Regions from separate parts of the Kitasatospora sp. NPDC093550 genome, predicted to be linked through region 1. Evidence: riboswitches for the same ligand, from Rfam matches in the RefSeq annotation. Region 1 holds a riboswitch; each other region holds the start of a gene.

Region 1 (10,320 bases):
GCCGCCGCCCAGGTCGAACACCAGGTACGGACCGGGGAACCGATCGCCGGTCAGCTCCTTGGTGGCACCCAGGAAGGACAGTCGCGCCTCCTCCTCGCCGCTCACCACCTCCGGCTCGACGCCCAGGATGTCGTGCACGCCCTTGGCGTACTCGTCGCTGTTCTCGGCGTCCCGGGAGGCGCTGGTGGCGACGAAGCGGACCCGCTCCGGGCCGACGCCGAAGCCGGAGATGATCTCCTGGTACTCCCGGCAGGCCGCGAAGGTGCGGGCCAGCGCGTCCGGGTGCAGCCGGCCGGTCCGGTCCACGCCCTGGCCCAGCCGGTTGACGATCATCCGGCGGTCGAGGTCGGTGATCTCGCCGGTCTCCGGGTCCAGGTCGGCGACCAGCAGCCGGATCGAGTTGGTGCCGCAGTCGATCGCGGCCACACGGGTCATGGTCACCGCGACTCCCGCTGCCCGTCGTCCGTCGCCGTGCCGTCCTCGCCGGTCTCCTCCGCGGCGCGCTTCTTGGCGGCGCGCTCGGCGGCCTTCTGCTGCTTGGCGGCGATCACGGCCTCGTGGTCCTGCTCCTTGGCGCGGTTGCGGGCGACCCGCTCACCGGCCGCCTCGACCTCGGCCGGGGAGACGCAGGGGCCCTTGGCCCACCAGTCCTCCAGCATGCCGATCGCCTCGTCGCCGAGCGGGTTGACGCCCTCGCCGGCCGCCAGCGAGTGGCCGACCAGCACGTGCAGGCACTTCACCCGGTCCGGCATGCCACCGGCGCTCGGGAAGCCCTCCAGCACCTCGATCGCGTCGCGGCGGGCGATGTAGTCCTCGTGCGCCTTCTGGTAGGCGGCGGCCAGCTCCGGGTCCTCGGCGAGCCGGGCGGTCTGCTCCTTCATGACGCCGTCCGCCTCCAGGGTGCCGATCAGCGAGGCGGCCTTGGGGCAGGTCAGGTAGTACAGCGTCGGGAACGGCGTGCCGTCCGGCAGCCGGGGGGCCGTCTCCACGACGTCCGGGTTGCCGCAGGGGCAGCGGTGCGCCACGCCGCGCAGGCCGCGCGGCACCCGGCCGAGCTGGGCGGCGATGGCCGCGACGTCGGCGTCGGAGACGGCGGGGTGGTTCTCAGTGGTCATGGGGGGAGGTGTCTCCAACGGGGGACGGTGGGAGCGGAAGGGGGTGGGCGGGGGCCTGCGCGGCCGCGTCGGCGGCGTCGACCGAGTCCCAGATGCTGCTGTACCAGGGCTTGGCGGCCCTCGCCTGGCCGGTGGCCGCACCGGTGGCGGGGGCGCCGGCGGCGGACGAGGAGGGCTTGGCGGAGTCCTGCCCGGCCGGGTCCACCGCGATGTACGGGGTCTCCCCCGGCACCGCGTAGTGCAGCCGGGCGCGCGCCTGCGCCTTGACGTACTCCGGGTCCTGCCAGCGGGCCTTCTCCCGGCGCAGCTGCTCGACCTGCTGGCGCGCGTGGTCGGCCTTCGCCCGCTGGGCGGAGATCTCGGCGCGCTGGGAGATGAACTGCCGCGTCGGGTAGGCGAGGATCGCCACCAGCGAGCAGAGCACCAGGACGAGGACGGTCGCCCGGCTCGTGAACCGAGGCCGGGCCGCCAAGCCCGGGATCCTCCAGCCTGCCATCTCCGGTATCCCCTCCTGGTCGCGACGGTGCCCCGCCGTCCACCCTACGGGGTGAACGGCGGGGCACCGGTCAGGCTTGCGCTACTCGCGGGTGCTCAGCCCTCGTGCTCGCCGCGCTTGCCGGTCCGCGGAGCGACCGTGCGCACTACTCCGCGGAGCGGAAGCGCGGGAAGGCGCCGCGGCCGGCGTACTCGGCGGCGTCGTCGAGGATCTCCTCGATGCGCAGCAGCTGGTTGTACTTGGCGACGCGCTCGGAGCGGGCCGGGGCACCGGTCTTGATCTGGCCGCAGTTGGTGGCGACGGCCAGGTCGGCGATGGTGACGTCCTCGGTCTCGCCGGAGCGGTGCGACATCATGCAGCGGTAGCCGTTGCGCTGGGCCAGCTCGACGGCGTCCAGGGTCTCGGTCAGCGAGCCGATCTGGTTCACCTTCACCAGCAGCGCGTTGGCGGTGCCGGTCTCGATGCCCTTGGCCAGGCGGGCCGGGTTGGTGACGAACAGGTCGTCGCCGACCAGCTGGACCTTGTCGCCCAGCTTGTCGGTCATGGCCTTCCAGCCGTCCCAGTCCGACTCGTCCAGCGGGTCCTCGATGGAGACCAGCGGGTAGGCGGCGACCAGCCCGGCGTAGTACTCGATGAGCTCGGCGGAGGAGAGCGCCTTGCCCTCGAACTGGTAGGCACCGTCCTTGTAGAACTCGGAGGCGGCGACGTCCAGGGCCAGCGCGATGTCCCGGCCGGGCACATAGCCGGCCTTCTGGATGGCCTCGGTGATCAGGTCCAGGGCCTCGCGGTTGCTGTCCAGGTTCGGCGCGAAGCCGCCCTCGTCGCCGAGGCCGGTGGACAGGCCGCGCTCCTTCAGCACGCCCTTGAGGGTGTGGTAGACCTCGACGCCCCAACGGACGGCCTCGGAGAAGGACTCCGCGCCGATCGGGGCGATCATGAACTCCTGGATGTCGACGTTGGAATCCGCGTGCGAGCCGCCGTTGAGGATGTTCATCATCGGGACCGGCAGGAGGTGCGCGTTCGGGCCGCCCAGGTAGCGGAACAGCGGCAGGTCGCTGGCCTCGGAGGCGGCGTGCGCGACGGCCAGCGAGACGCCCAGGATGGCGTTGGCGCCGAGCGAGGACTTGTCCGGGGTGGCGTCCAGGTCGAGCATGGCCTGGTCGATCAGGCGCTGCTCGGTGGCGTCGTAGCCGACCAGCTCCGGGCCGATCTGCTCGATGACGGCCAGGACGGCCTTTTCCACGCCCTTGCCGAAGTAGCGGTTCTTGTCGCCGTCGCGCAGCTCCAGCGCCTCGAAGGCGCCGGTGGAGGCACCCGACGGGACAGCGGCACGACCCGTGCTGCCGTCGTCGAGGCCGACCTCGACCTCGACCGTGGGGTTGCCGCGGGAGTCGAGGATCTCACGGGCTACGACGACATCGATGGACGGCACGAGGCATCTCCTTGCGGAAGCAGGGTCCGGCTGACGGTGGTGCTGTCGGCAGGACGATTGCGGAGTCGTTACGGACCAGAGCCTAACCGCCCGGGCTCCCGGGGCCACCTCCGCCTCGGTCCCGTCTCAGCGTGTGGCCCCGCTACCCACCGGTAGTTCACCTGCTTGTCCCACCTTGTCCCACCGGGGCGGGCGAATGCGGACGAAGGGGACCGGTACGACCGGCCCCCACCGCGCCGGGTGTGGCGGCTCAGCCGAGGTGCAGCACCTGGCCGGGCAGGATCAGGTCCGGGTCGCCGCCGACGGTGGAGCGGTTCTGCTCGTACAGCGCGTGCCAGCCGCCGGACACGCCCTGGGCGGCGGCGATGGTCGACAGCGTGTCACCGGCGCGGACGGTGTAGTCGTGGCCGCTCTGCGCGGACGGGGCCGGCTGCGCGGGGCGCGGGGCCGCGTGCTTGGGGACGTACTGCTGCGCCGACTGCTCGACGGGCTTCTCGGCCCGCTGGGGCGCGGCGTGCTTCGGGCCCTGCTTCTGGGCGGGCTTGGCCTCGGGCTTCTGGGCCGGCTTCTCCACCGGCTTCTGGGCCTGCCGCTTGGGCGTCTGCTGCTGCGGGGCGGACTGCGGCTTGGCGTCCGAGGAGGTGTCGACCGACGCCGGGGCGCCGCCCTTGGTCAGACCGGCCTTCTTGGAGCAGACCGGCCAGGCGCCGGGGCCCTGCGAGGCGAGCACCTTCTCGGCGATCGCGATCTGCTGGCCCTTGCTGGCCTGGTGGGCCTGCGGCGCGTAGGCGGTGCCGCCGTACGCCTTCCAGGTGCTGGAGGTGAACTGCAGGCCTCCGTAGAAGCCGTTGCCGGTGTTGATGCTCCAGTTGCCGCCGCTCTCGCACTGGGCGACGGAGTCCCAGGTGGAGGCCGGGGCGGCGGAGGCGCCGGTGGCGGTGAGGAGCGGCAGCGCGAGTCCGACGCCGGCCACCCCGGCGACGGCGATGGCCTTCTCGGCCTGGGTGCGACGACGATGACGGCCAGTTCCAACGAACAGCATGAAGAGGTCCCTCTCCGCACGCCTGCGAGGTGAGCTGTCGGGTTCGGACCGGGAGGTGGCCCGGCCGCCGTACGCGGAATCGATTCCGCCCGGGCGGCTTCACCCCAAGCCGTGGGGACGGCAACAAACCTGGGTCCCCCGCCCCTGCCCAGGGTTCTGGTCGGTTTCCCGTGACGCGGCGGGCAGGATTCGGCGTTCCGCGCACGAGGTCCGCAGCTGCGAACTCCAGGGAGAGTAGACAGATCCTCAGACCAATCACAAGCTCATATCACCGATATCACACAGAAATTACGGCGCGTGTCCGATCGCCTACCAACGGCGTCGCTATGTCCGGATTGATGGGTGTTCACACCCCCGCCGAGGGCCGCCCGGCGACGTTCCGTCAGCGCGTCGCCCGGCGCCGCGCCCGTTACCGCCGATGCGTCAAGGGCGCGGAACGGCGCGCGGAGGCGTGTGTGGGGAGCGGCTCTCCGGACTGAATTCCACCGGGAGTTCCCGCAGGCCACGCATGATCAGGCCACCCCGCCAGCGCAGATTCTCGGGGCTTTCCGCGAGCCGCAGATCGGGCAGCCGGGAAAGCAGTGTGGCCAGCGCGGCCTGCCCCTCCAAGCGGGCCAGCGGGGCGCCGATGCAGTAGTGGATGCCGTGCCCGAAACCCAGGTGGGGATTGTCCGTTCGGGCCAGGTCCAGGGTGTTCTCGTCGGCGAACCGGGCCGGGTCACGGTCGGCGGCCGCCAGCACCACCAGCACCGGATCGCCGACCGGGATGTCCACCCCGCCGATCGACAGCGGCTGCGTCGCGAACCGCCAGGTCGCCAGTTCCACCGGACCGTCGTAGCGCAGGAGTTCCTCGATCCCCGTCTCCAGCAGCGCACTCTCCCCGCGCGCCACCGACTCCTGCAGCAGCCGGCGCTGCTCCGGGTTACGCAGCAGCGCGTACGTCCCGTTGCCGATGAGGTTCACGGTCGTCTCGAAACCGGCGAACAGGAGGATGAAGGCCATCGCGGCGGCCTCGTTCTCGGTCAGGTGCTCGCCGTGGTCGCTCGCCCGGATCAGGCCCGAGATCAGGTCGTCCCCGAGGTCGGCACGCTTGCGGTGGATCAGCTCCAGCAGGTACGCCCGCATCCGCTTCACCGCCCGCCCCACGCCGCCGCGTTGGCCGCCGCCATGTCGGATCATCATCCCGGCCCAGTCGCGGAAGTCGTCCTGGTCCTCGGTGGGCACGCCCAGCATGTCGCAGATCGCGTAGATGGGGAGCGGGAAGGCGAACTCGTGGATCAGGTCCGCCGAGCCGCGCTGCGCGAAGCCGTCGATCAGCCGGTCGGTGAGCTGCTGCACCCGCGGCTCGAACTCCGCCACCCGGCGCGGGGTGAACGCCTTCGACACCAGTCGGCGCAGCCGGGTGTGGTCCGGCGGGTCGATGTTCAGCAGGTGGGTCATCAGGTCCGCCTGCCGCTCCCCCGGGATGCCCACCCGGCCGGTGCGGTGCGCCTGCTCGCTGTGGTGCGCCGGGTTCTTCGACAGCCGGCTGTCCGCGAGCGCCTGCCGGGCGTCCGCGTACCTGGTCACCAGCCACGCCTCGACGCCGCTCGGCAGCGTGGTGCGGTGCACCGGGGCGTGCTCCCGCAGCCACGCGTAGGCGGGGTACGGATCGGCGGCGAACTCCCAGGTGAACAGCTCCGGGGCGGGGGCGTCGGGCTGCGCGGCGGAGGGTCGGGCGGAGGCGTCGGACGGGGCGGCGGCGGGCCGGGCGGGGTCGGGCTGAGCTGGCATGGGACGACCGTATCCGGTGGGTGCGCGACCCCCGTCCGTCGGCGGCCGCGACCCCCGTGTCAACGGCGTGCGACCGGCGCGCCAACGCTCCGTGGACGACCCGTGGCCGGTTCGTGGACGGCCCGTGGCCGGGTCTTGGACAGCTCTTGGCCGGACACCGGGCGTGAGCCTGGTCACCTGAGGGGTAATCCCTGTTGCGGAGGGTCAGGACGTGCCTACGATCCTCCGCAGTACGCGTGGGCGCCGGTGCGGTGTCGCCCACAGGGAGGAGCAGACCATGCGGGTCAGCGGGTCAGTCGTCGTCATCGCGGTACTCGACGGCGGGTCGGGCGCCGACCTCGCCCGCCGGTTCGCCGCGGCCGGCACCGCCGGAATGCTGATCGCCGACCAGCACGTCGGGGTCGCCGAGGACCTCGCCGCCGAACTCGACCGGCCCGGCTGCCCCGTCGTCGGCGTCTCCGGCGACATCCGCCGCCCCAGCGACGTCGCCGCCCTCGTCGACACCGCGGAGAAGCACCTCGGACCGATCGACCTGTTCGCCGTCGCCGGCCCGACCGGCGAGCGGATCATCTCCCTCGCCGACCTGCCCGACCACCTCGACCTGGAGCGCCTCGCCGAACTCGTCGTCCTGGTCGGCGAGGCGATCGCGGAGGTCGTCCCGCCGCAGCGGCGCCCGGTCGAGCACACCGCCACGGCGGCCTGAGGGCCCGCCGCCCGCCTGTCGGTCGGTCGGTCTGTCTGTCTGCCTGCCTGTTGTCTGCCTGTCCGCCGGCTGCGGTCCGCTGCCCGGTTAGGCCTCGTCCGGCCTGAGGCGCTCGGCCGGCTTGAGGCCCTCGGCCGCGCGCACCGAATCCCGGTAGCCGCGCGCGGCCGAGCGCAGCGCCGCGTCCACGTCCACCCCGGCGTCGTGCGCCCGCTGCGCCACCGCGAGCAGCAGCCGGCCCGCCGACTGCGCGGTCAGCTCGGCCGGCAGCTCGTACGGCTCGTCCGGCACTCCCGTGAAGCCGGCGCGGCGCACCCGCGACACCAGCTTCGCCGCGTACGCCAACGAGGGCAGCCCGGCCGGCACGCCGTCCAGCACCGACTCGCGGTCCGCCTTCTCCGCGGCCTTCAGCTGCTCCCAGTTCGCCTCCACCTCGGCGGCGCCCCCGGCCTCGACGTCCCCGAACACGTGCGGGTGCCGGTACACCAGCTTCTCGACGATGTCGCCGGCCACGTCGTCGACCGTGAACGGCTCGGTCGGGTGCTCCTCGGCGATCCGGGCGTGGAAGAACACCTGGAGCAGCACGTCGCCCAACTCCTCGCGCAGCGTCTCCCGGTCCCCCTCCTCGATCGCCTCGACCAGCTCGTACGCCTCCTCGACCAGGTACTTCACCAGGCTCTCGTGCGTCTGCTCGGCGTCCCACGGGCAGCCGCCCGGCGAGCGGAGCCGGTCCATCACCGTCACCAGGTCCAGCAGCCGCGACCCCGGCAGGTCGTACGAGCCCGGCAGCACCTCGATCTCCGGCACCTCGCCGGCCCGCTCCACCGCGAGCCGCGCCAGCGCGTCGGTCAGCCCCGGGTCCCCGTCCGGGCTGCCCAGCCACACCGTCGGGCCGGCCCCGGCCGGCTGCTCGGTCAGCAGCCGCGCCAGCGCGGGCGCCGACCCGGCGTCCACGGCCTCGACCCCCACCCCGGCCTGCCGCACCGCCGCCACCTGCGGATGCCCCTCGTCCCCCACCAGCACCCGCCCCGCCGACCGCAACGCCTCCCACGCCGGCCAGGCCAGCAACCCGGGGGCCACCCGGTGGGTGGTGGTCAGCAGGATCAACTTCGCGCCGGGAACATTCGTCGTCACACCCCCGAACCTACCCGCCCGCCCCCGGCACCGGAGGTCGAGGCCCGGACGGAAGCCCGCCGCGCGGAGGGCCGAACCCGCCGTCTTCCTGCTCCCCGGGGGCCGGGGGGCCAGCAGGAGGCCCGGCGAGCCACCCGACGGGGCCGGGACGGGTGGGGCTGCGACGGGCTCACCGGCCGACGGGCCCTGCCCGGAACGCGGCAACGGCGGCCCCGGGCCGGAGCCCGGGACCGCCGTGGACCGCCGTGGACCGCCCGGGGACGGTGCTACTTCTTCGCCCCCGCCAGGTCGTCGAACATGGCCGACAGGAACTCCCGGCACCAGCCCAGCAGTTCCCGGCCGACCAGCGGCTTGCCGCCGATCCGCCCGGTGCTCGGCCGTGGCACCAGCAGCTGCTGGGCCGCCGCCTTGACCTGGCTGCGCGGGTAGAGCCGGTTCAGCCGCAGCTGCTGGGACTCCCGCAGCTCCACCGGCCCGAAGCGGACGTTGGAGCCCTGCAGGGTGATGTCCGAGATGCCGCACCGCCGGGCGTACAGCCGCAGCGCGGCGACCAGCAGCAGGTTCTCCACCGGCTCGGGCAACTTGCCGTAGCGGTCCACGAGTTCGTCGCGGACCTGCTTGATGTCGTCCTCCGAGTTGACCGCCGCGATCGAGCGGTACGCCTGCAGTCGCAGCCGCTCGCCGGGCGCGTAGTCGTGCGGCACGTGCGCGTCGACCGGCAGCTCGATCTTCACCTCCAGCGGCTCCTCCTCCGGCTCCCCGCCGCTCGCCAGGGACTCGCGGAACTCGGCCACCGCCTCGCCGACCATCCGCATGTAGAGGTCGAAGCCGACGCCCGCGATGTGCCCGGACTGCTCGCCGCCGAGCAGGTTGCCGGCGCCGCGGATCTCCAGGTCCTTCATCGCGACGTACATGCCGGCGCCCATCTCGGTGTGCTGGGCGATGGTGGCCAGGCGCTCGTGCGCGGTCTCGGTGAGCGGCTTCTCCGGCGGGTACAGCATGTACGCGTATCCGCGCTCGCGGCCGCGCCCGACCCGGCCGCGCAGCTGGTGCAGCTGGGAGAGGCCGAAGGTGTCACCGCGCTCGACGATCAGGGTGTTGGCGTTGGAGATGTCGATGCCGGACTCCACGATCGTGGTCGACACCAGGACGTCGAACTCCTTCTCCCAGAAGTCGACGACGACCTTCTCCAGCTGGGTCTCCCCCATCTGCCCGTGCGCGGTGGCGATCCGCGCCTCGGGCACCAGGTCCTTCAGCCTTGCGGCCGCCTTGTCGATCGACTCCACCCGGTTGTGGATGTAGAACACCTGGCCCTCGCGCAGGAGTTCACGCCGGATCGCGGCCGAGATCTGCTTCTCGTCGTACGGTCCGACGAAGGTCAGCACCGGGTGCCGCTCCTCCGGCGGGGTGGTGATGGTGGACATCTCCCGGATGCCGGTGACCGCCATCTCCAGGGTGCGCGGGATCGGGGTCGCGGACATGGTGAGCACGTCCACGTTGGCGCGCAGCTTCTTCAGCTGCTCCTTGTGCTCGACGCCGAACCGCTGCTCCTCGTCCACGATGACCAGGCCGAGGTCCTTGAACCTGGTCTCCGAGGAGAACAGCCGGTGGGTGCCGATGACGACGTCCACCGAGCCCTCGAACAGCCCCTCCAGGACGGCCTTGGCCTCGCTGTCGGTCTGGAAGCGGGACAGCGCCTTCACCGTCACCGGGAAGTTGGCGTACCGCTCGGCGAAGGTCGAGAAGTGCTGCTGCACCAGCAGCGTGGTCGGCACCAGCACCGCCACCTGCTTGCCGTCCTGGACGGCCTTGAAGGCGGCCCGTACGGCGATCTCGGTCTTGCCGTAGCCGACGTCGCCGCAGATCAGCCGGTCCATCGGGACGGACTTCTCCATGTCGGACTTGACCTCGGCGATGGTGGTCAGCTGGTCCGGGGTCTCCGCGTACGGGAAGGCGTCCTCCAGCTCGCGCTGCCACGGGGTGTCCGGGCCGAAGGTGTGGCCGGGGGCGGCCATCCGCGCCGAGTACAGCTTGATCAGGTCGGCGGCGATCTCCTTGACCGCCTTCTTGGCCCGCTGCTTGGTCTTCGCCCAGTCCGCGCCGCCGAGCCGGTGCAGCGTCGGGGCCTCGCCGCCGACGTACTTGGTGACCTGGTCGAGCTGGTCGGTCGGCACGAACAGCCGGTCGCCGGGGTGGCCGCGCTTGGCCGGGGCGTACTCCAGCACCAGGTACTCACGGGTGGCGCCCTGGACCGTGCGCTGCACCATCTCCACGTACTTGCCGACGCCGTGCGCCTCGTGGACGACGTAGTCGCCGGCGACGAGCGCCAGCGGGTCGATGGCGTTGCGGCGGCGCGAGGGCATCCGGCGCATGTCCTTGGTGGAGGACTTCTGGCCGGACAGGTCGGTCTCGGTGATGACGGTGAGCTTCAGCGCCTCGTCCACGAAGCCGTGCTCGATCGAGCCGCAGGAGACGTAGACGACGTCCCGGGTGGGCGCCTCGGCGAGGTCGGCGACCAGGCGGGCCGGGATGCCCTCGTTGCCCAGCACCTCGGCGAGCCGTGAGGCCGGCCCGTGGCCCTCGGTCACCATGACCACCCGCCAGTCGGCGGCCAGCCGCTCCTTG
Region 2 (10,320 bases), on a different contig from region 1:
TCGTCCCCGGCGTGACCGATCCGGAGACCATCGCCGCCCTGGTCGCGGCCGTCCCGGCCCCGCTGAACGTGCTGGCCGGACCGGGCTCGCCGTCCGTCGCCGAGCTGGCGAAGCTCGGCGTGGCCCGGATCAGCCTCGGCCCGGGCCTGGCCAAGGCGGCGTACGCGGCGGTCCGCCGGGCCGCCGAGGAGGTCTACGCGAGCGGCACCTACACCGCCCTCGACGGCGGGCTGACCTACTCGGAGCTCAACGGGCTCTTCACGGGCTGAGCCCGGTCGTCAGGGGCCCGGCTGCCGGGGCCCGGGTCGTCGGGAGCGCGGCTGTCGGGCCCGGGTCGTCGGGTCCGGGTCGTCGGGCGGCCGGCCGGACGGGGGTCGGCCGGCCGCCCCGGGACGGTCAGCCGAGGCCGTGGTCGAGCAGCCCGCCGGCGGCGCAGGCGTTCCGCCGGTCGCCGAGCACCGGGACCACCGGCACGCCCTGCAGGCAGACGGCGGCCGCGGTGAGCTCCCGGTCGTTCGGCGGGGCGCTCCCGTGGCCGACGCCGGTGTCCTGGTCGGCGACGGCGGGTGCGGCCGGGGCGGCGGCCAGCGCCACCGCGGCCACGGCGAGGGCGAACGGCCTGCGCACCCCGGTCAGCCGATCTGCCCGCTGAGGCCCGGGTGGCTCATCTGGTTGGTGCCGACGGCCTCGACCTCGTTGGCGGTGTGCCCGACCACCGGGAGCTTGCCCGCGGTCTGCAGGGCGAGGTCGGCGGGGGAGAGGTTGAGACCGTCGGTCAGGCCGCCGGTGGCGTCCGGCGAGGAGGCGGTCTGGGTGGTGGCGGAGGCGGCCGGGACGGCGAGGGCGAGGCCCGCCATGGTGAGGGCGGCCAGGGTGGCGAGTTTCTTCATGCCCTGCCGAACGACCCGGCCGCCCTCAGGTCACCGGGTGGCCGGGACCGTCACCCACAGGGTTCGCACGCTGTTGCTGATGAAGGACGCGATCGGCTCGTCGGTCCGTCCCTCCGCCAGGGCCAGGCCGGGGAAGCGCCCGAACAGGTGCCGCAGCGCCGTCTCGGCCTCCAGCCGGGCCAGCCCGGAGCCGAGGCAGAAGTGCGGGCCGTGGCCGAGCGAGAGGTGCCGGGCGGGCTGCCGGGTGAGGTCGAAGCGGTCGGCGTCGGGGTGGTGCCCGGCGTCGCGTCCGGCCGCCGCGTACGAGGCCAGTAGTGCCTCGCCGCGCCGGATCACCACGTCGCCGACCTCGATGTCCTCGATCGCGTAGCGCAGCGGGAACTGCCCGACCGGCGAGTCGTAGCGCAGCGTCTCCTCGACCACCGCCGACCACGGCACCGTGCCGTCCAGGACGAGCCGCAGCTGGTCCGGGTGGGCGAGCAGGCCGCGGACGGCGTTGGTGATCAGGTTGAGCGTGGTCTCGTGCCCGGCGACCAGCATCAGCAGCAGGGTGCCGACCAGCTCGGCCTCGCTGAGCCGGTCGCCGGCCTCGCGGGCGGCGATCAGGTCGGTGGTCAGGTCGTCGCCGGGCTCGGCCCGCTTGGCCGCCACCACCGAGGCCAGCAGGGCGTTCAGGTCCCGCTGCGCGGCGACGGCCGCCGCCGGGGTGGCCGCGCTGGAGACCAGGGTGTCGGAGAGCTCGTGCAGCTCGTCCTGCTGCTCCAGCGCCAGGCCGAGCAGTTCGCCGATCACCTGCATCGGCAGCGGGTAGGCGAAGTGCCGCCGCAGGTCGAACGGGCCGTCCAGCTCGGCGACGTCGTCGAGCAGCGCGAGCGTCCGGGCCTCGATCGCCGGGGCCAGGTCGGCGATCCGGCGCGGGGTGAAGGCCTGCGAGACCAGTCCGCGCAGCCGCCGGTGGTCCTCGCCGTCGGCGGTGACCATGCCGGGGACGGAGATGAAGTTGGCCAGCGGCCAGCCCTCCGGCAGCCGTCCCTCCCGGAACGTCGTCCACAGCCGGGCGTTCTTGCCCACCCGGGGGTCGGCCAGCAGCGCCTGGAGGGCGTCGTGGTGGGTTATCGCCCAGACCACCACCCCGCCAGGGAGCTCCACCAGGACCGCGGGGCCGTCCGCTCGGAGTCGGGCGTTCTCGGCGTGCTGGTCGGCTCCGAAGGGGTCGAGTCTGACGGGTTCGGGGCGGGCTCCTGCGGAGCCGTCGGCGGTGTCCATGCGGGCCTCTCGGGGGCTGGCGGGCGGGGCGGGGTGAAGGCGCTGTACAGCACCGGCAGGGCGGTCAGGGCCCGCGACCAGGGGGACGGGCGCCAGGCCAGGTCGCCCGCCGGTACGGCGAGTTGGAGGTCCGGCAGCCGGTGCAGCAGGGTCTCGACGGCGGTCTCGACGATGATCCGGGCCGGGTGCTGGGCCGGACAGACGTGCCGGCCCGCGCCCCAGGCGAGGTGCGCCCGGTTGCCGCCGAGGGAGCCCTGCGCGGCGGCGGAGACGCCCTGGGCGGCCGGGTCGGCGTTGGCCGCGGCCAGGCCGAGCACCAGCATGTCGCCGGCGCTGATGTACTGGCCGCCGAGCACGGTGTCGCCGGTGGCCCAGCGGCCGGGGAAGTTCTGCGTCGGCGGGTCGCGCCAGAGCACCTCCTCCAGCGCGTCCGGGACGGTGAGCCGGCCGCCGGTCAGGGTCGCCCGGAAACGCCGGTCGGTGAGCAGCAGCCGCAGGGTGTTGCCGGTCCAGTTGATCGAGGTCTCGTTGCCCGCGACCATCAGCACCACCAGGTGGTGCACCGCCTCCTCGTCGGTCAGCCCGGCCGGGTGGGCGAGCAGCCAGGAGGTGAGGTCGGCGCTGGGCGCGGTCCGGCGGCGCCGGACCAGGTCGACCAGGATCGCCTGGAACTCGGCGCCGGCCCGCTGGGACTCCGCGCTGCTGTCCACGAAGTGGCTGATCAGCTCGACCAGTCGGGGCCCGGCCTCGGAGGGCAGGCCGATCAGCTGGGTGAAGACCAGCAGCGGCAGCCGCCGCGCGTACTGGGCGATCAGGTCGGCGGTGCCGTCCGGCCCCCAGCTGTCGATCAGGCCGTTGGCGGCGGCCTCGGTGGTCTCCCGCAGCTGGTGGTGGTCGATCTGGGCGAGGGTGTCCGAGACGGCCGAGCGCAGCCGCTGGTGCTCGGCGCCGTCCAGGTTGAGCAGCGTCGGGCGCCAGGACGTCATCGTCAGCAGCCGGGAGTTCGCGGGCAGCCGGCCCTCGGCGGGCACCCGCCAGCGGCGCGAGTCCTTGGAGAACAGCGCCTCGTTGCGGGTGAGTTCGAGCAGTTCGGCGTAGCCGAGCACGAGCCAGGCCTCGACCCCGGGCTCCAGCTCGATCGGCGCGACCGGGCCGTAGTGCGCGCGCAGCCGCGCGTACAGGCCGTGCGGGTCCTCGGCGACGCCCGGCCCGTACAGCGGGGTGAGCGGCACGCCGACGGGCAGGCCGGCGGGCCCGGCCGCCCCGCCGTGCGCGACCGGGCAGCCGGGGGCGCCGGGGTGGGCGCCGGGTTCGGAGGCGCTCATCCCTGCAGCTCCAGGATCGAGCTGCGGTGCAGGTGGTCGACGAAGTCGATCAGCAGGTCGTACGACTGCCGCCGGTCGCGCGCGTCGCAGAACAGGATCGGCACCTCCGGCAGCAGGTCCAGCGCCGAGCGCAGCTCCTCCTCCGGGTAACTCGGCGTGTCCGGGAAGGTGTTGACCGCCACCGCGAACGGGATGCGCTGCTCCTCCAGCCGACCGAGGACGTCGAAGCTCTCGTCCGGGCGGCGCAGGTCGACCATGGCGATGGCACCGAGCGCGCCGCGCGACAGGTCGTCCCACAGCGGCCAGAACCGCTGCTGCCCGGGCGTGCCGAACAGGTACAGCGCGAGCCGCGGGTTGAGCGTGATCCGGCCGAAGTCCAGCGCGACCGTGGTGGTCGTCTTGCCACCGCGCCCGGTGAGGTCGTCGACGCCGCTGCTGGCGGCGGTCATGGTCTCCTCGGTGCGCAGCGGGGTGATCTCGCTCAGCGAGCCGACCAGGGTGGTCTTGCCGACCCCGAACGGCCCGGTGACCAGGATCTTGACCGCGCCCTGCACCGAGGACGGCAGGTACTGCGGCCCGCCCGGGGCGGCCCCGGCGGCCTCGGCGGCGGCTTCAGCGGAGTTGGCGGAGGCCAACGAGCACCTCTTCCAGGAGGGTTGTGGGCAGGCGTTCGGCCTGCGGGACGGGTGGGAGCACCTGCACGGCGCCGAGGTCCCACAGGTCCCCGACCAGCACCTTGACGACGCCGAGCGGCAGCCCCAGGTGGGCCGCCACCTCGGCGATGGACAGCAGGCTGTGGCAGAGCCCGAGGATGCGCCGGTGCTCCCGGTTCAGCAGGGCGTGCTCGGGCAGTTCCGGGGGTTCGGGCAGTTCCGATCGTCCGGGTAAGGCGCTGACCAGGCTCTCCACGGCCAGCTCCGCCCGAGTGGGGCGGCTGCGCCCGCCGGTGATGACGTACGGCCGGACCGGGCCGCTCACCGGTGGCCCCCCGCCGCGTGGTCGACGCGCGGCGGGCTGGTGAGGTGGGTGCCGATCCGCTCGACCAGGACCTGCATCTGGTACGCGACCAGGCCGGCGTCCACCGCCTCGGTGGTCACCACGGCCAGGTGCGCCCCGGCCCCGGCGGCGACGATGAAGAGGTAGCCGCCGCCGTACTCGATGATGATCTGACGGGTGGCGCTGCCCGGCCCGCCGAAGCCCGTCGCGACGCCGCGGGCCAGCGACTGCAGGCCGGAGCAGGCGGCGGCGAGGCGCTCGGCGTCGTCGCGCGCGATGCCCGCGCTGCGGCCGATCTCCAGGCCGTCGTTGGAGACGACGACGGCGTGCTGGACCTGGGGGACGGCGATGATGTCGGCGAGCAGCCAACCGAGATCGGGGGTGGTGGTCATGGGAGTCTCCGGAGCGCTGGGGAAGTCGGGGGAAGCAGAGCGGGAAACGGTCAGGGGGAGCCGGGCGGGGACTGGCCCCGGGCCCGGGCGGCCGATCGGCCGCTGGCGGTCCCGGCCTGGAACATCGCCATGAACGCCTGCGCGTCCCGGGCCGAGCGGTACGGCGGGTCGGCGGGCGGCGGGGGAGCGGCGTGCTGGGCCGGGCGTTCGGCGCGGTCGCGCCGGTGGCTCCGGCGGGGCAGCGGCGGCGGGGTGTCGCCGGTGCCGGGGGTCCGGCCGGGCGGTGGGGTCTCCACCAGGGGGTGACCGGCGGGAGAGGCCGGCCGGGGATCCGGGGTGAACGCGCGGTCGTCCGGCCCGAGACCGGGGACGGTGGGCGGCAGCGGCTCGGTGAGCAGCGCGTTCGGCAGCAGCACGACCACCCGCACCCCGCCGTACGGCGAGGGCGCGGAGCTGAGGGTCACCCGGAAGCCGTACTGCTCGGCGAGCCGGCCGACCGCGGCCAGGCCCAACTGCGGTACCTCGCCGAGCCGGGAGACCTCCAGGGTGCTGCCCCCGGCGAGCGCGGCGGCGGCCTTGGCGACGGCCTGCTCGGGCATGCCGACGCCGCCGTCGTCGATCTCGATGACGGCGCCGTTGTGCACCGGCATGAGGGTGACGAACACCTGGGTGCTGGGCGGGGAGTAGCGGGTCGCGTTGTCCAGCAGCTCGGCGATCGCGTGGATCAGTGCCTCGGCCGCGGCGCCGACCACCGCGGTCTCGATCCGGGTGCGGACGACGACCCGCTGGAACGGCAGGATGCGCGACTGGGCGCCGCGCACGACGTCCTCCAGGGTGACCGGTTCCGGCCAGTGCCGTCCGGCCCGCGCGCCGCACAGCACGGCCAGGGTCTGGGCCAGCCGGGCCTGTTGGGCGGCCGCGTGGTCGGCCTTGAGCAGGCCCTCCAGCAGGGCCGGGTCGTCGTGGGTGCGTTCCATCTCGTCCAGCAGCGCCTGCTGGTCGTGGGCCATCACCAGGATCCGGCGGGCGACGCTGAGGAAGGCCCGCTGGGTGGAGGCGGTGAGCTCCTGCTCCTGCTGGACGGCGGCCAGTTCGGCTCCGCGGCGGGAGAGTTCGGTGCTGAGCTGCTCCTGCAGCCGGTCGAGTTCGCGCTGCAGCCGGGCGGAGCGGCGGCGGTGGGTGACGGACACGGCGTGGTAGCGCGCGGCGGCCACGAGGGCGAGGACGGCGAGTACGCCGGTTGCCGTTACGGACCACTGAGTCATCGTCACGCGGCGAATTCTAGGGTGATGATCCTACGAAGGTGTGAACGGATCTCGCCAAGTGACCGGATCTCGTCAATATCGAGTCAATCCGGCCTCAATCCGGCCTCGTTCGCCCCCGACCACCCCGCCTGGCGGTGCCTCGGAACGGTGTCACCGGGCCACCCGCGCCACGGCGAAGTCACGCCTGATGGCCGATTCGCGCTCCGGGATGTGTGGGGTGTGTGTGCAAGGTGTTGCGGAAGTTGTGACATCCGGTGCAGGAGCAGCAGGGGCACGCCGTCCGGCCGGGACCGCCGCTCGGTCACGTCCAGGGTGAGCGGACCGGCCGGGCGCTCCAGCGCGGGCGCCGGCCCGATCAGCCCCGGCCCGGTCTGCCGGGTCCACGGCTCCAGCCCGCCGAGCGTCCGCTGCACCGACTCGTCGTAGTCCCCCTCGCGGTCCTCGACCAGACCGCCGGCGTACACCGGCCGGGGCATCCAGCCGTCCCGGCGGCAGTGCGGCATGCCCGACTTCTGGTGCACGTCTCTCGGTCGGAGGCCCTGACGGGCGGCTTCTCGTGTGCGGGGGGCTCCTCAGGCCGGCCAGGTGCGGAGGCCGGTGGTGAGGGTGGTGATGAGGCGGTCCTGCGTGGTGGTGAGGTCTTCGGCGAGTTGGAAGGCGCCGGCGGTGGTGAGGGAGGCGAATCCGTGGGCGAGGGAGCGGACGGTGCGGGCGGCGTGGATCGCCTCGGAGCCGTCGAGGCCGTACTCCCGCAGGACGGCGACGATCACGCCGACGAGCCGGGCGGCGGCCCGGGCCAGGTCGTCGTCGAGTTGCGGGGCCTGGGGGAGGGCGTTGTAGCGGTGCGGGTGCTCGACGGCGTACGCGTGGTAGGCGCGCAGGACGGCGGCGACGGCGCCGTCCCCGCTGCGGCCGACGGCGGCGTCCGCGAGGCGGTCGGCCAGTTCCTCGGTGACCCGGACGGCGATCAGCCGCCGGAGTTCGGCGAGCCCGCCGCTGACGTGCTTGTACAGCGAGGGGGTGGCGACGCCGGCCCGGGCGGCGACGGCGGCCAGGGTGAGGGCTTCGGCGCCCTGGTCGTCGATGAGGGCGAGGGCGTGGTCGACGACCTGGTCGGGGGTCAGTCCTACGCGGGGCATGGTCGGGTCTCCGTACGGAAGCGGGGCGGGGGCCGGTGGCTCAGGCGAGTTCGGCGAGGAAGGGCAGCAGGGCGTCCGCGGTGGCCTGCGGGTTGTCGGCCATCGGGTAGTGCCCGGATCCCTCGATCATCGCCTTCCGCGCGCCCAGGGCCGCGACCTGCCGGTCGGCGAGGAGTTCCGGCTTCGGGAAGTCGGGGTCCTTGCTGCCCATGACCACGAGCGCGGGGCACCGCACCGCGGTGGTCCAGCCGGTCGGCGCCGAGTCGCCGGTGACGTACCCGCGGGTGGCGGTCTTCCGGCCGGGGGTGCGCAGGGCGGCGACCAGTCCGTTGACGTAGTCGTCGAAGTCGGCGGGCTTGGCGCCGGGGAAGGCCATCCGGCGCAGGTAGAAGCCCCAGAAGGCGGGCCAGTGGACCAGTGCCGCGCCCATCAGGCCGAGGACGCCGCGCATCAGGGTGCCGGGCTGCGGGTTCTCGACGAAGGCGTCGATCAGGACGATCCCGGCGATCCGCTCGGGCGCGTCCCCGGCGGCCTTGACCACGGTCGCGCCGGTGTACGAGTTGCCGGCGAGGACGGCGCGCCGGATGCCGAGGTGGTCGAGCAGGGCGAGGACGTCGCCGGCGATGGCGGCCGGGCCGTAGTCGTCCCAGGCGATGGAGGAGTCGCCGAAGCCGCGCAGGTCCATGGTGATGACGCGGTGGCCGGCGGCGACGAGCAGCGGGCGCAGGTGCCGGTACGCGGCGCGGCTGTCGAGCATTCCGGGGAGCAGGACGACGGGGGTGCCGTCGCCCTGGCGGGTGTCGTCGAAGGCGATCCGCCCGCCGGGGACGGTCAGGTACTGGGTCTCCGGGGTGATGGTGGCGTTCATGGTGGGCCTCCTCGGTCCGCTGCTGCGGTGCATCGGCGGTGCTGCCGATAGCCATAAAGCTAAGGCTAATAGCCTTAGCCGTCAAGCCCTCGACCGACCGAGGAGAGGGGGGAGGGGGTCCGGGTCTCAGACCCCCTCGACCTTGAACGGGTCGTGCTCGCTGAGCAGCTTCTCCAGCCGGGCCTGGTCCACCCGGCTGACGATCTCGGCGGACTCGTTCCGGTCCCGGATCACCTTCGCCAGGGTGAACGCGGAGGTGACGGTGTAGAGGAGCCCGATCCCCAGGAACGCCCGGGTCCAGCCGCCGACCGGCAGGTAGGCGATCCCGACGGCGAGGGCGATGCCCGACAGGGCGAAGGAGAGGACGGCCTGGACGTAGTACGCGGCCGTGGTGCGGTTCTTCATCGGTGCGCTCATGGCGTCAGGATGCGGCCGCCGGGTCGGGCCGCACATGAGTAGGAGTACTCAGATGGGGTGCTCGTATGAGGGGGTCGTTCGTTGACGTCCGATCACCTGCTCCCCAGCGGTCCCGGACGGATGGCTTGGAATCAGGGCGTCCTAGGATTAACGTCTGATAACGCAGCGCGGTCGTCAACGCCGTACCCAGACGGCACCGTGCGCCGTCGCCTAATCCCGCCGGCCGGCCTCCGGGCAGGTCAGGGAGCCGGGGAACCACGTTCCTTGGGGTGAATCGGCGGGGCTCCGGCCCGGCCGTAGGAGACCTTCCTGCTCCGAACCCGTCAGCTAACCCGGTAGGCGCGAAGGAAGGAAAGGAGCGCGCCTCCGTGGCGTCGACGCACACCCCGGCACACCCGGCCGGCCCCGCAGCCGGTACCCAGCTCCTCGACCACCCCGGTCCGGACGGGCCCGAGTCCCCCGGTCCCGAGTCCTTCGGTCCCGAGGCCGAGACCAACCGCCACCGGATGCCGCGTCAGACGCGCGGAGCCTCCCCGCTGCTCGGCGTCACCGCCGTCGCCGCCACCCTGGGTGCCACCGGCTTCGCCTCGGCCACCCCGGCCGCCGCCCCCGCCGTCGAGGCCCCGGACGAGAGCCCGGTCGCCCTCTCCGCCGACCCCGGCCTGGCGCTCGCCGCCCGCATCCAGCAGCAGGCCGACAGCCAGCGCACCGCCGCCGAGGAGACCGCCCGCGTGCAGGCCGCGCAGGAGGCCGAGGCCAAGGCCGCCGCCAAGGAGGCCGAGGCCAAGCGGGCCGCCGCGGAGGCCGAGGCCAAGCGCGCCGCCGCGCTCACCCTCCCGGTGAAGGACTACCGGCTCTCCGCGCACTACGGCCAGAGCGCCCGCTACTGGGCCAACCTGCACACCGGCCTGGACTTCGCCGCCGACACCGGCACCCCGGTCTACGCGCTCGGCCAGGGCACCATCACCTCGGCCGGGTGGTCCGGCTCGTACGGCTACCGGATCGTCGAGACCCTGCCCGACGGCACCGAGATCTGGTACTGCCACCTCTCCTCGATCATCAAGGGCTCCGGCGGGGTCACCGCCGGCCAGCAGATCGGCAAGGTCGGCGCGACCGGCAACGTCACCGGCCCGCACCTGCACCTGGAGGTCCGCCCGGGCGGCGGCGCCCCGGTCGACCCGGAGCCCTGGCTCCAGCAGCGCGGCCTCACCCCGTAACGACGCCCGAGAGCCCCGGCCGCCCGGAAGCCCCCGGCGCCCGAGGCCCCCGGACACCGAGAAGCCCCCGGCCGCACGCGACCGGGGGCTTCTCGCGCCGTCGCGCCGCTCTCACTCCTCCGCGGGCAGCTGCGCCAGGTACGCGTCGATCTCCTCCGGGCCCGGCTCCGGCGCCAGCTCCGGGAACTCCTCCAGCAGCAGCCGCGGCAGCCCCGGCACCGTCCACTCCCCGAACAGGTCGAGCGCCGCGCCGGCCGCCGCCTCCTCGAACTGCCCGAAGTCCCCGGCCAGTTCGTCCGGCATAGGCCGCCCGAGCGCGGTCAGCTCGGCCAGGTTCCGGTAGCTGCGCCGCATCAGCCCCTGCTCCAGCAACCGCCGGGCGCCGTCCGTGGCCATGCCGACCGACAGCACCCGGCCGGGCCCCCAGCCCTGCTCGTCCGGCTCGTCCAGCCAGCCGGCCGGTGCCAGCGCCTCGAACGCGGCGAGCCGCTCCTCCTCCGCGAGCCCGCCGAAGCCGACCAGCCAGTCCCGCACCGCCTCGCCGT
Region 3 (10,320 bases), on a different contig from region 1:
AGGAGCGGAGGATGCCGGCCGCGTTGACCAGGACGTCCAGGCCGCCCAGGGCGGCCACCGCTTCGGCGACGCCCGCGACGACGGCGGTCTCGTCGGAGATGTCGAGGACCCGGATGGTCAGCCGTTCCGCGGTGCCGTCCGTGGCCGCGCGGTCCAGGGTCTTCTTCAGGCCGTCCTCGTCGACGTCGACGGCGACGACCTTTCCGCCCTCGGCGAGGATCCGGTGCACGGTCGCCCGGCCGATGCCCGAGCCGCCGCCGGTGACGAGGACGTTCCGTCCGCTGAAGCGCTCCATGGTGGTACTCCGTTCGTTCGTGGTCTCTCGACCTCAAGAGACACGGTACGCCTATGTGGCACATCGTGCCAATAAGGCTGGACGTGCCATGTCGGCGCTTCGCGCCACAGTGGCACCTGCCCGCGTAGGCTGACCCCTGTGACCGGACGCCCGACCCTGAACCAGCGCCGCCGTGACGCCACCCGGCTGGAGATCGCCCGCACCGCCGCCGCGCTCTTCGCCGAGCAGGGGGCGGAGGCCACCACCGCCGAGGAGATCGCCCTCGCCGCGGGCATCTCGCTGCGCACCTTCTACCGGTACTTCTCCGTCAAGGAGGACGCCGTCGCGCCGCTGCTCGCGGCGGGCGGGCGGCAGTGGGTCGACCGGCTCGCCGACAGCCCGGCCGACCTGCCGCTGCGCGAGGCGCTGGAACGGGCGGCGGTCGCGTCGCTGACGCCGGGCGACGAAGCGGGCGCCGAGATGATGCGGTGGACCCGCAGCCTGCTGCGCGACCCGCGACTGGAGGGCACCTGGCAGCGCGTCCACGCCGACTCGGAGGAGCGGCTGCGCGTCGTCCTCGCCGAACGCTGCCCGCAGGGCGTCGACCCGCTGGAGATCCGGCTGGCCGCCGCCTCCGCGACCGCGGCGATCCGGGTGGCCCTGGAGCAGTGGGCCGCCTCCGATGCCGCCGCCACCGGCCCCGGCTCCCCGCAGGACCTCGGCGCGCGCTGCGTGCGCGAGCTCACGGCGGGACTGCGGCTCTGGGAGCAGGTGTCCTGAGCGCCCGGGGGGCAGCGTCGGGGGCCTGGGGGCCACCTCCCGTGTCGCGGATGACGGCTGACAACGTTCAGATGACAGATTTCAGATGACAGATTTCGAAATCTGTCATCTGAAATCTGTCAGCCGTCCCGCGAGCTCCCAGGCGCCCGTCAGCCTTCTCCCAGGCGGCGCTAGGGTTGATCCTCGTGCCCCGGCGGGGAACCGGGGTGACCTCCTCGGATGTCCCCAGCGGAGGGGACCGGAGTTCGAGGCGTGGGAGCAAGTAGGACATGGGTCTGACGAGCCACAAGGTGCTGGCGCTGACCGTATTGATCGCCGTCGTGGTGATGGGGGGAACGGTCTGGCTCTGGCCAAGGCTGGCCAGGAAGACCTGGCAGGCGGTGCTCGGCCGGATCGGCGCCCTGCTCGCCACCCAGCTCACGGTCCTCGCGGCGCTCGGCCTGGTGGCGAACAACTACTTCGCCTTCTACAGCAGTTGGGACGACCTGCTGGGTACCGGTGACACCGGCCCGGTGGTGATCCACAACAAGGCGGACGCCTCCGGGCGCCTGCTGGTGGAGACCGTCGGCCACGCAGCGGTCAAGGGCGGCGGCGCGATGGGCCGTGAGCCCAGCCAGTCCGGCGAGATCCGCAAGGTCCGGATCGACGGTGCGGTCAGCCGCCTGTCGACCGAGGGCTACGTCTACCTGCCCCCGCAGTACTTCCAGCCGGAGTACGCGCGGAAGCAGTTCCCGGCCGTGATCGTCAGCACCGGGTTCCCGGGTATCGCCGAGAACCTGATCACCCGGTTCAACTACCCGGGCGCGGCGCTCAAGCTGCTGCAGGAGGGCCGGATGCAGCCGACCGTCATGGTGCTGATGCGCCCGTCGCCCGCGCTGCCGCAGGACACCGAGTGCGAGGACATCCCGAACGGTCCGCAGTCCGACACGTACTTCACCAAGGACGTGCCCTCGGCGATCCAGGCCAGCTTCCGGGTCTCGTCCGACCCGCAGGCCTGGGCGTTCATGGGCAACTCCACCGGCGGCTACTGCGCGCTCAAGCTGGCCATGCGCCACCCCGACGTCTTCCCGACCGCCGTCGCCCTGTCCGCCTACTACGACGCCGCCGACGACCCGACCACCGGTGACCTGTTCGGCGGCAGCAAGCAGCGCCGCGACGAGGCCAACCTGATGTGGCGGCTGAAGAACCTGCCGGCGCCCAAGGTGTCCGTGCTGCTGGCCGGCACCAAGAAGGGCGACGGCGACTACCGCCGGGAGACCGAGGCCTTCGTGGACGCCGCGCAGAGCCCGATGAAGGTCTCGTACAGCATGCTGGAGAACGGCGGCCACAATTTCGAGACCTGGAGCGCGCTGCTGCCCTCCTCGCTGGAGTGGCTGTCCCAGCACCTCAAGGTGCCCGACCAGACCGTCTGACGGACGGGCGCGCCAGACGACCGAACCCCCGGGGCCGCGGGCCCCGGGGGTTCGGTCGTCACCTGGCTCAGGCCACCCGCTCCAGCGTCCCTGTGTGCAGCTGACCGACCCGGCCGCCCTCGCCCTCGAAGGTCCAGAAGGCCCGGATCGTGAGCTTGTTGAGGTCCATCACATGGCTGACGGTGATCCCGCTCTGCTCCGTCCAGCTGATGAAGTAGATCTCCGGCGCGACCTCGGCGACGTGCAGCCGCACGTCCTCCCACTGGCCCGCGGACTCGCCGAGGCCCTCCCAGCGCAACCGCGTGCCGTCGGCCGAGTAGGTGTTGCGGAAGGCCGCGCCGTTGTCGGCCCGGAAGACGTAGGTGCGGCCGGCGAAGGCGGGCAGGGGCGCGGTCATGGTGGGGCGGCTCCTCGTTTCGGGATCGGTGCTCTTGTGCACTGCGGAAGATGTCAGGCCTCAAATTTATCCGACCGGGCGCACCCGGTCCGGATCTTTGCCGCAGGACGGATCACCGCGCCGCCGGGCACGATGCCCGGCTGTTCGCCCGGCTCCACGCCCGGCTGTTCGCCCGGCTCCACGCCCGGCTGTTCGCCCGGCTCCACGCCCGGCTCCACGCCCGGCTCCACGCCCAGCACCGCATGTCGCGTCACGCCGGCCGTGCCCGGAGTGATCAACTCAGCCGCCACGCAGCGTCGTTGATCGACACCGCTGTGAGCTGCGCGACAACCACCCCGGAGGAGTTGTCCGTTCACGCACGGCCTGCCTAGCCTGCAACGGCGTCCGCCTCTCGCGGACCCCGCCGCCGGGACGCCTAGTCCCGTCCACCCGCCGGCGGGTCACCGAGCACCACAGCGGACGGGAGCGGGGGAACCAAGGTCGGCGCCCGACCCGTGCGCACGCGCGCGCGGGCCGAGGCTAGGGGTGAAGCCGCTCCACAGGCGGCCGGGCAACTGCAGCCCGAACCCGACAGCTAACCTCGCAGGCGTCGCAGAGGTGACCCATGCCCCAGCCTGCCGCTGCCCGGCGCCGCGCGCCGCGCCACGCCCGCCCCACCCACCGCGGCCGCAACGCCGCCTTCGCCGCCACCGGGGCGCTCGCCATCAGCGGCGCCGGACTGCTCGGACTGCCGTCCGTCACCGGTGCCCAGGCCGCCACCGCGCCGACCGTCACCCAGGACCGCCTCGCCCCGGCCACCATGGTCGCGGGGAAGGCCACCACCGCCTCGCTCGCCCTGCACTCCTCGGCCTGCTTCACCGCGAAGACCGTGGGCGTGGGCGTGCGCGACGCGCGCGGCACCAACCTGGACTTCCCCGGCAACGCCTCCAACGTGCAGATCTGCCCGAGCGGGGTCAACTTCACCAGCGCCGCGCGCACCCTGCCCGCCGGCACCTACACCCAGTTCGGCTTCTGGCAGGACCTCGGCGGCGCCTGGCACAACCTGCCCTCGCAGCAGCTGGTGGTCTCGTCCACCGCCACCCCCGCGCCCACCCCGACCCCCGCGCCGACCTCCACCCCCACCCCGACCTCCACCCCCACCCCGACCTCCACCCCCACCGCGAGCCCGAGCGCCACGGCGAGCCCGAGCGCCACGCCGGCGCCGTCCTCCCCGGTCGCCGGTAAGTCGCTGACCTGGTCCGACGAGTTCAACGGCGCGATCTCCTGGGGCCAGCGCTGGGTCGGCGACAAGAGCACCGCGTACAAGTACGGGAACCACAACCCGGACGACAACAAGCTCGACTGGCTGAACAAGAACAACGTCAGCGTCGCGGGCGGGGTCGCCACCTTCACCGCCACGTCCGGCGGACCGGCCCTGGAGAACGGCAAGCAGTCCTGGAACACCGGCTTCCTGACCACCGAGGGCTCCAGCGAGGGCTTCCAGGTCAAGACCGGCGACTACGCCGAGACCCGGGTCAAGCTGCCCGCCGGCACCGGTGCCTGGCCGGCTCTGTGGACCTGGAAGAACGGCAACGGGGAGATCGACTCCTTCGAGTACCACCCCGACAACCCGAACCTGCTGGAGCTGACCAACCACGTCAACCCCGGCAACCCGAAGTACTACACCGACGCGAGCGCCATCGCGAAGGACCAGTGGGTGACCATCGGCACCTACTACGGCGCGACCTCGGTGGACTGGTACGTCAACGGCGTCAAGGTCTTCTCGGACGGCAAGGGCGTGGGCGCCAACTGGTCGGCGTACCTGATCCTCAACCTCTCGGTGTGCGCGGGCCAGTACCACCCGGCGCCGCAGGGGACCGCCCCGATCACCATGGCGGCCGACTACGTCCGCGTCTACCGGTGACGGGTAGCCCGTAGGACCGTCCCACCGGTCGCCGGAAGCCGGCAGCCGCTCACCGGCGGCCGGTGACCGGTGGGACGGACGTGGTTCAGGAATCCTGGACCGGCTCGACCACTTTGAGGTCGAACGGCGCGCGGTCGTTGTCCGCGTTCCGGTCGTCCGCGCTGCGCACCGCCACCCAGCCCTGGTACGTCCCCGGCGCCAGGTCGGAGCTCACGTCGACCGGGACGAGGGCGGTCGCGCTGCGCCCGCTCCGCAGCCCGGCCCCGAAGACGCAGCGCACCCGGTGGCCGTTCTGGAACACCTCGCAGTCCTTGGGGAAGTACGGGCCGTGCGGCGTCACGCCCTCCGGCAGGGTGACCACGACCGTGAACGGGGAGGCGGTGGTGTCCGGGCCGAGGTTGTCGACGAAGGCGTGGATGGTCGTGGTGCCGCCGGGCGGTGCCGGGTCCGGATCGAGCTGGACCACCTCCAGGTCGGAGTCGGACGGCTTGGCCGCGAGGGCCGGCAGGGTGGACGCCTCGGGCGCACCCGGCGCACCCGGCGCACCCGGCGCACCCGGCGCCACGACGTCCACCGCCGGACGGGGCTCCGGCCGGCGCAGCGCCCAGGACGGGCCGGTGGCGAGCATCGCCACCGCGCAGCCCGCCGTCACGGCCGCCACCAGCCCGGCCCCGCCGAATCCCCTGGTCCTCGCGCGACCCGGTCCCTGCGCGCCACCCCGTACATCCCGGTGTCTCATCCCGGTCACCCTGCTCTCGTGCTCCCGGCGGCCCGCGCCGTCGCGCGCCGCGTCCGCACCAAGATGACCGAGGCGTCGCCGTGACCGGGGAGTAACCGAGTCGCGCCGCCCGCCGTCCGCCCGAACGGAGGACGGCCGGTCTCCCGCCCGTCCGCAGGCAGGTTGACGTGGCATCGGCTCACGGGCGGGTCAGGGCGCGAGGACCTGCCCCAGTCGCGCGGCGATCTGGTGCATCACGGGGACGAGCGAGGCGGCCCCGGCCTGCTCCTCCAGCGCCCGGATGCGGGCCTCCGGTCCGGAGACCGAGAGCGCGGTGGGCGTCGGCGCGCCCGGGACGGCGAGCGCGATGCAGCGGACGCCGATCTCCTGCTCCTGGTCGTCGACCACGTAGCCGCGCTCGCGCGCCTCGGCGAGCTGGTGCATCAGCTCCTGCGGATCGGTGACGGTGTACTCGGTGTGCGCGGGCAGCGGGTTGGGGCCGAGGACGGCGCGCGCCTCCTCCTCGGGGAGCTGGGCGAGCAGGGCCTTGCCGACGCCGGTGCAGTGCGGCTGCACCCGCCGTCCGACCTCGGTGAACATCCGCATCGAGCGCCGGGACTGCACCTGCCCGACGTAGACCACCTCGCCGCCCTCCAGGACGGCCAGGTTGGCGGTCTCGCCGGTGGCCTCCATGAGTTCGGCCAGGTAGGGGCGGGCCCAGCTGCCGAGCAGGCGGCCGGCGGTCTCGCCGAGGCGGATCAGCCGGGGGCCGAGGGTGTAGCGGCGCGCGGTGTCCTGGCGGACATAGCCCTGTTGGACGAGGGTACGAACCAGGCGGTGGATGGTCGGCATCGGGAGGCCGGAACTGGTGGAGAGCTCGCTGAGCGTGGCCACGCCGCCGGAGTCGGCCAGCGCCTCCAGGAGCTGGAAGGCGCGTTCGACGGACTGCACGCCGCCGCTCGCGCGGTCGGGGCCTGTCGTCGATGCTGTGTCGGGGGTCGCAACCACCGGCGTTCCCTTCGCTGTCGGGGAGGAGTAGAGTCCCGGCGACCTCTTCAACAAACCGTTGAAATTCTGTATCGCGGAAACTAGTCTCCACCTTACAGAATCGAACCCGCCGACAGGCGGGTAACGATCGAGGAAGTTCCCGAGGGGGTTCCCACCGGAGCCCCCTTCGCCAGGCTCAACCGCTTAGGAGTGTCCTGCTCATGGCTGCAGATCAAGGACCTGTCGGCGCCTCCCCCGCCGCTCCGGTCGTCACTGTCGCCGGTCCTCGCGTCCACCGGGCGGAGGAGGTGCTCACTCCGGAGGCGGTCGCCTTCGTCGTCGGCCTCCACCGCGCCTTCGAGGGCCGCCGGCAGGAACTCCTGGCCAGGCGGAGGACCCGCCGCGCCGAGATCGCGGCGGCCGGCACGCTGGACTTCCTCCCGGAGACCGCCGACGTCCGGGCCGGCGACTGGAAGGTCGCCGAGGCGCCCCGCGCCCTCCAGGACCGCCGGGTCGAGATCACCGGCCCGACCGACCGCAAGATGGTCATCAACGCCCTCAACTCCGGGGCCAAGGTCTGGCTCGCCGACTTCGAGGACGCCACCTCCCCGACCTGGGAGAACGTGGTCAGCGGCCAGGTCAACCTGATCGACGCCTTCGAGGGCCGGATCGACTTCACCACCCCGGCCGGCAAGGCGTACACCCTCAAGCCCGCCGCCGAACTCGCCACCGTCGTGGTCCGCCCGCGCGGCTGGCACCTGGACGAGAACCACCTGCTGGTCGACGGCACCCCGGTGGCCGGTGCGTTCCTCGACTTCGGCCTGTACTTCTTCCACAACGCCGCCCGGCTGCTCGCCAAGGGTGCCGAGGACCCCAACTCCGGGCCGTACTTCTACCTCCCGAAGACCGAGAGCCACCTGGAAGCCCGGCTCTGGAACGACGTGTTCACCCACGCCCAGGCGGCGCTCGGCATCCCGCACGGCACCATCCGCGCCACCGTCCTGATCGAGACCATCACCGCCGCCTTCGAGATGGACGAGATCCTCTACGAGCTGCGCGAGCACGCGGCCGGCCTCAACGCCGGGCGCTGGGACTACCTGTTCTCCATCGTCAAGAACTTCCGGGACGCCGGCGAGCACTACATCCTGCCGGACCGCAACAGCGTCACCATGGCCTCGCCCTTCATGGCCGCCTACACCCGCCTGCTGGTGCAGACCTGCCACAAGCGCGGCGCCCACGCGATCGGCGGCATGGCCGCGTTCATCCCCAGCCGCAAGGACCCCGAGGTCAACGCGGCCGCCCTGGAGAAGGTGAAGGCCGACAAGGACCGCGAGGCCGGCAACGGCTTCGACGGCTCCTGGGTCGCCCACCCGGACCTGGTGCCGGTCGCCCGGGCCTCCTTCGACGCGGTGCTCGGCGAGCGGCCCCACCAGAAGGACAACCCCGGCCCGTCCGAGCCGGTCACCGCCGCCCAGCTGCTCGACATCGCCGGCGCGGGCGGCACCTGCACCCGCGCGGGGCTGCACAACGCCGTCCAGGTCGGCATCCGCTACATCGAGGCGTGGCTGCGCGGGCTGGGCGCGGTCGGCATCTTCAACATGATGGAGGACGCCGCCACCGCCGAGATCTCCCGCTCGCAGATCTGGCAGTGGATCCACAACGGCGTCGTGCTCTCCGACACCGGGGAGAAGGCCACCGCCGAACTGGTCCGCACCCTGGTCGCCACCGAACTGGCCGAGCTCCGCGCCGATTCGGGCGAGGAGGCCTACAGCGCCGGCCGCTGGCGCGAGGCCGCCCAGCTCTTCGAACAGGTCGCCCTGGCCGAGGAGTTCGCGGACTTCCTGACCCTCCCCGCGCTGCCCCTGCTGGGCTGAGCCCAATCTATCCGCCGGCGCGACCGCCAGCGCCTGCCAGGCTGTAGCACTCCGGCGGCCCGTTACTCCGTTCCGTACGGCGACGACATCCACCTGTCCTCTCGTCGCCGTACGGAACGGTCTTTTTCTCCAGAGGAGTTCACCCATGCCACGCATCTTCTTCAACGGCCAGGCGATGGTCGGCGGACCCTTCCACGCCAAGGTCGCCGACGCGCTGGTCGGGCCGGTCCGCACCGCCCCCGGCTACCGCTTCTTCTCCATCGACCACAGCGGCGGGACCGACGTCTGCCCGGGGCTGCTGCCCGACCCGGCCGTCGACACCGCCATCGAGGGCGAGCTGTACGACATCAGCCTGGAGCGGCTGCGGGACGACATCCTGCCCGGCGAGCCGCGCGAGCTGGAGCTGGGTGTGATCGAGCTGGCGGACGGCTCCGCGTGCCTCTCGATGCTGCTCGCCCGGGGCGAGGTCGAGCGCGGCGTCCACCGCGAGATCACCCACCACGGCGGCTGGCGCGCGTACCTGGCGACGCTGGGGCGGGAGGCCTGACGGGTGGCGGCTGACAGCTGACACGAACGGACGACAGCGAACGGATAACAGCGAACAGATGACAGCTGACAACTTTCGTCATCTGTCATCTGTTCGCTGTCATCCGTCCGCTGAACGCTGCGGCCCCGAACCCTCGCCGTGGGTTCGGGGCCGCAGTCCGTGGGCCCTGCCGGGCCCGCGGGGTCCGGGCGCGCACCGTCCCTGGGCGCGCCCGGAGTCCGAGGGGGCGTCAGACCGGTCGGGCCGCCAGTTCCTTGGCGGCGCGGGCGCAGTCGCGCGCGATCCGGTCCTCGTTGACGGTGGTCAGCTGGCCCTTCTCGACCACCGCGTTGCCGTTGACGAACAGCACCGACAGCGGCGGCAGCGCGCCGAAGGTGAGCGCGGCGACCGGGTCGGCGATGGAGGAGTGCAGGACCCCGTCGACCTTCCAGAGCGCCAGGTCGGCGAGCTTGCCGACCTCGATCGAGCCGATCTCGTCCTGCCGGCCGAGCACCCGGGCGCCGCCCATGGTGCCGAGGCGCAGCGCCTGACGCCCGGTGAGGGCGGTCGGGGAGCCGTGCAGCCGGTTGATCAGCAGGGCGTTGCGCAGCTCGGTGCCGAGCTCGCCGGACTCGTTGGAGGCGGTGCCGTCCACGCCGAGGCCGACCGGGACGCCGGCCCGGAGCATGTCGGGCACCCGGGCGATGCCGGCCGCGAGGCGGGCGTTGGAGGACGGGCAGTGGGCGACGCCGGTGCCGGTCTCGGCGAACTTGGCGATGTCGGAGTCGTTCATGTGGACGCAGTGCGCCATCCAGACGTCCTCGCCGAGCCAGCCCACCGACTCGAAGTAGTCCGTCGGGCCCATGCCGAACAGCTCCTTGCAGAACTGCTCCTCCTCTGCGGTCTCCGAGCCGTGGGTGTGCAGCCGTACGCCCTTGCGGCGGGCGAGTTCGGCGGACTGGCGGAGCAGGTCGGTGGAGACCGAGAAGGGCGAGCAGGGCGCGATGGCGACGTGCAGCATCGAGCCGAAGGAGGAGTCGTGGTACGTGTCCACGGCGGCCTCGGAGGCGGCCAGGATGTCGTCCAGCTCCTCGACGGCGTGGTCCGGCGGCAGGCCGCCGTCCTTCTTGCTGCGGTCCATCGAGCCGCGCAGCGCGGTGAACCGCAGGCCGAGCTCCTGGACGGCCTCGATGGAGGCGCCGAGGACGTCGCCGCCGTCCTTGGGGAAGACGTAGTGGTGGTCCGAGGCGGTGGTGCAGCCGGACTTGAGCAGCGCCGCGGCGGAGCCCTGGCTGGCGGCGTGGACGAGCTTCTCGTCGATCCGGGCCCAGGTCGGGTAGAGGGCGACCAGCCAGTCGAACAGGATGTTGTCCTGGGCGAGGCCGCGGGTGATCCACTGGTAGAAGTGGTGGTGGGTGTTGACCAGGCCGGGGGTGACCAGGTGGCCCT

Evidence for each region. A riboswitch is a leader RNA that binds a small molecule or an ion and turns the genes downstream of it on or off. The one in region 1 is predicted to bind cyclic di-AMP.
Region 2: another riboswitch for cyclic di-AMP. It lies ahead of ACIRD3_RS32925 (M23 family metallopeptidase); the one in region 1 lies ahead of ACIRD3_RS29320 (transglycosylase family protein).
Region 3: another riboswitch for cyclic di-AMP. It lies ahead of ACIRD3_RS02235 (hypothetical protein); the one in region 1 lies ahead of ACIRD3_RS29320 (transglycosylase family protein).

What each region holds. Positions count from the first base shown of each region.
Region 1 covers NZ_JBIWJF010000022.1:26,697-37,016, forward strand. Annotated here, with positions in the region: gene ACIRD3_RS29300 (exopolyphosphatase) at 1-435, opposite strand, end outside; partial or broken gene ACIRD3_RS29305 (DUF501 domain-containing protein) at 594-1,133, opposite strand; gene ACIRD3_RS29310 (septum formation initiator family protein) at 1,105-1,587, opposite strand; gene eno (phosphopyruvate hydratase) at 1,757-3,043, opposite strand; gene ACIRD3_RS29320 (transglycosylase family protein) at 3,294-4,085, opposite strand; cyclic di-AMP (ydaO/yuaA leader) riboswitch at 4,091-4,257, opposite strand; gene ACIRD3_RS29325 (cytochrome P450) at 4,509-5,858, opposite strand; gene ACIRD3_RS29330 (SDR family NAD(P)-dependent oxidoreductase) at 6,136-6,561, shown strand; gene ACIRD3_RS29335 (MazG family protein) at 6,649-7,695, opposite strand; gene mfd (transcription-repair coupling factor) at 7,962-10,320, opposite strand, start outside.
Region 2 covers NZ_JBIWJF010000029.1:26,162-36,481, reverse strand. Annotated here, with positions in the region: gene ACIRD3_RS32985 (isocitrate lyase/phosphoenolpyruvate mutase family protein) at 1-269, shown strand, start outside; gene ACIRD3_RS32980 (hypothetical protein) at 397-627, opposite strand; gene ACIRD3_RS32975 (hypothetical protein) at 633-890, opposite strand; gene ACIRD3_RS32970 (cytochrome P450) at 921-2,039, opposite strand; gene ACIRD3_RS32965 (cytochrome P450) at 2,003-3,481, opposite strand; gene ACIRD3_RS32960 (GTP-binding protein) at 3,478-4,116, opposite strand; gene ACIRD3_RS32955 (DUF742 domain-containing protein) at 4,094-4,459, opposite strand; gene ACIRD3_RS32950 (roadblock/LC7 domain-containing protein) at 4,456-4,869, opposite strand; gene ACIRD3_RS32945 (sensor histidine kinase) at 4,920-6,134, opposite strand; gene ACIRD3_RS32940 (TetR/AcrR family transcriptional regulator) at 6,707-7,273, opposite strand; gene ACIRD3_RS32935 (alpha/beta fold hydrolase) at 7,314-8,141, opposite strand; gene ACIRD3_RS32930 (YiaA/YiaB family inner membrane protein) at 8,268-8,558, opposite strand; cyclic di-AMP (ydaO/yuaA leader) riboswitch at 8,756-8,914, shown strand; gene ACIRD3_RS32925 (M23 family metallopeptidase) at 8,927-9,775, shown strand; gene ACIRD3_RS32920 (hypothetical protein) at 9,887-10,320, opposite strand, start outside.
Region 3 covers NZ_JBIWJF010000001.1:523,355-533,674, forward strand. Annotated here, with positions in the region: gene ACIRD3_RS02210 (SDR family NAD(P)-dependent oxidoreductase) at 1-295, opposite strand, end outside; gene ACIRD3_RS02215 (TetR family transcriptional regulator) at 434-1,054, shown strand; gene ACIRD3_RS02220 (alpha/beta hydrolase) at 1,324-2,466, shown strand; gene ACIRD3_RS02225 (phenolic acid decarboxylase) at 2,534-2,863, opposite strand; gene ACIRD3_RS02230 (hypothetical protein) at 2,917-3,153, opposite strand; cyclic di-AMP (ydaO/yuaA leader) riboswitch at 3,302-3,467, shown strand; gene ACIRD3_RS02235 (hypothetical protein) at 3,468-4,766, shown strand; gene ACIRD3_RS02240 (hypothetical protein) at 4,852-5,427, opposite strand; gene ACIRD3_RS02245 (IclR family transcriptional regulator) at 5,695-6,492, opposite strand; gene aceB (malate synthase A) at 6,693-8,345, shown strand; gene ACIRD3_RS02255 (gamma-glutamylcyclotransferase) at 8,491-8,892, shown strand; gene ACIRD3_RS02260 (8-oxoguanine deaminase) at 9,122-10,320, opposite strand, start outside.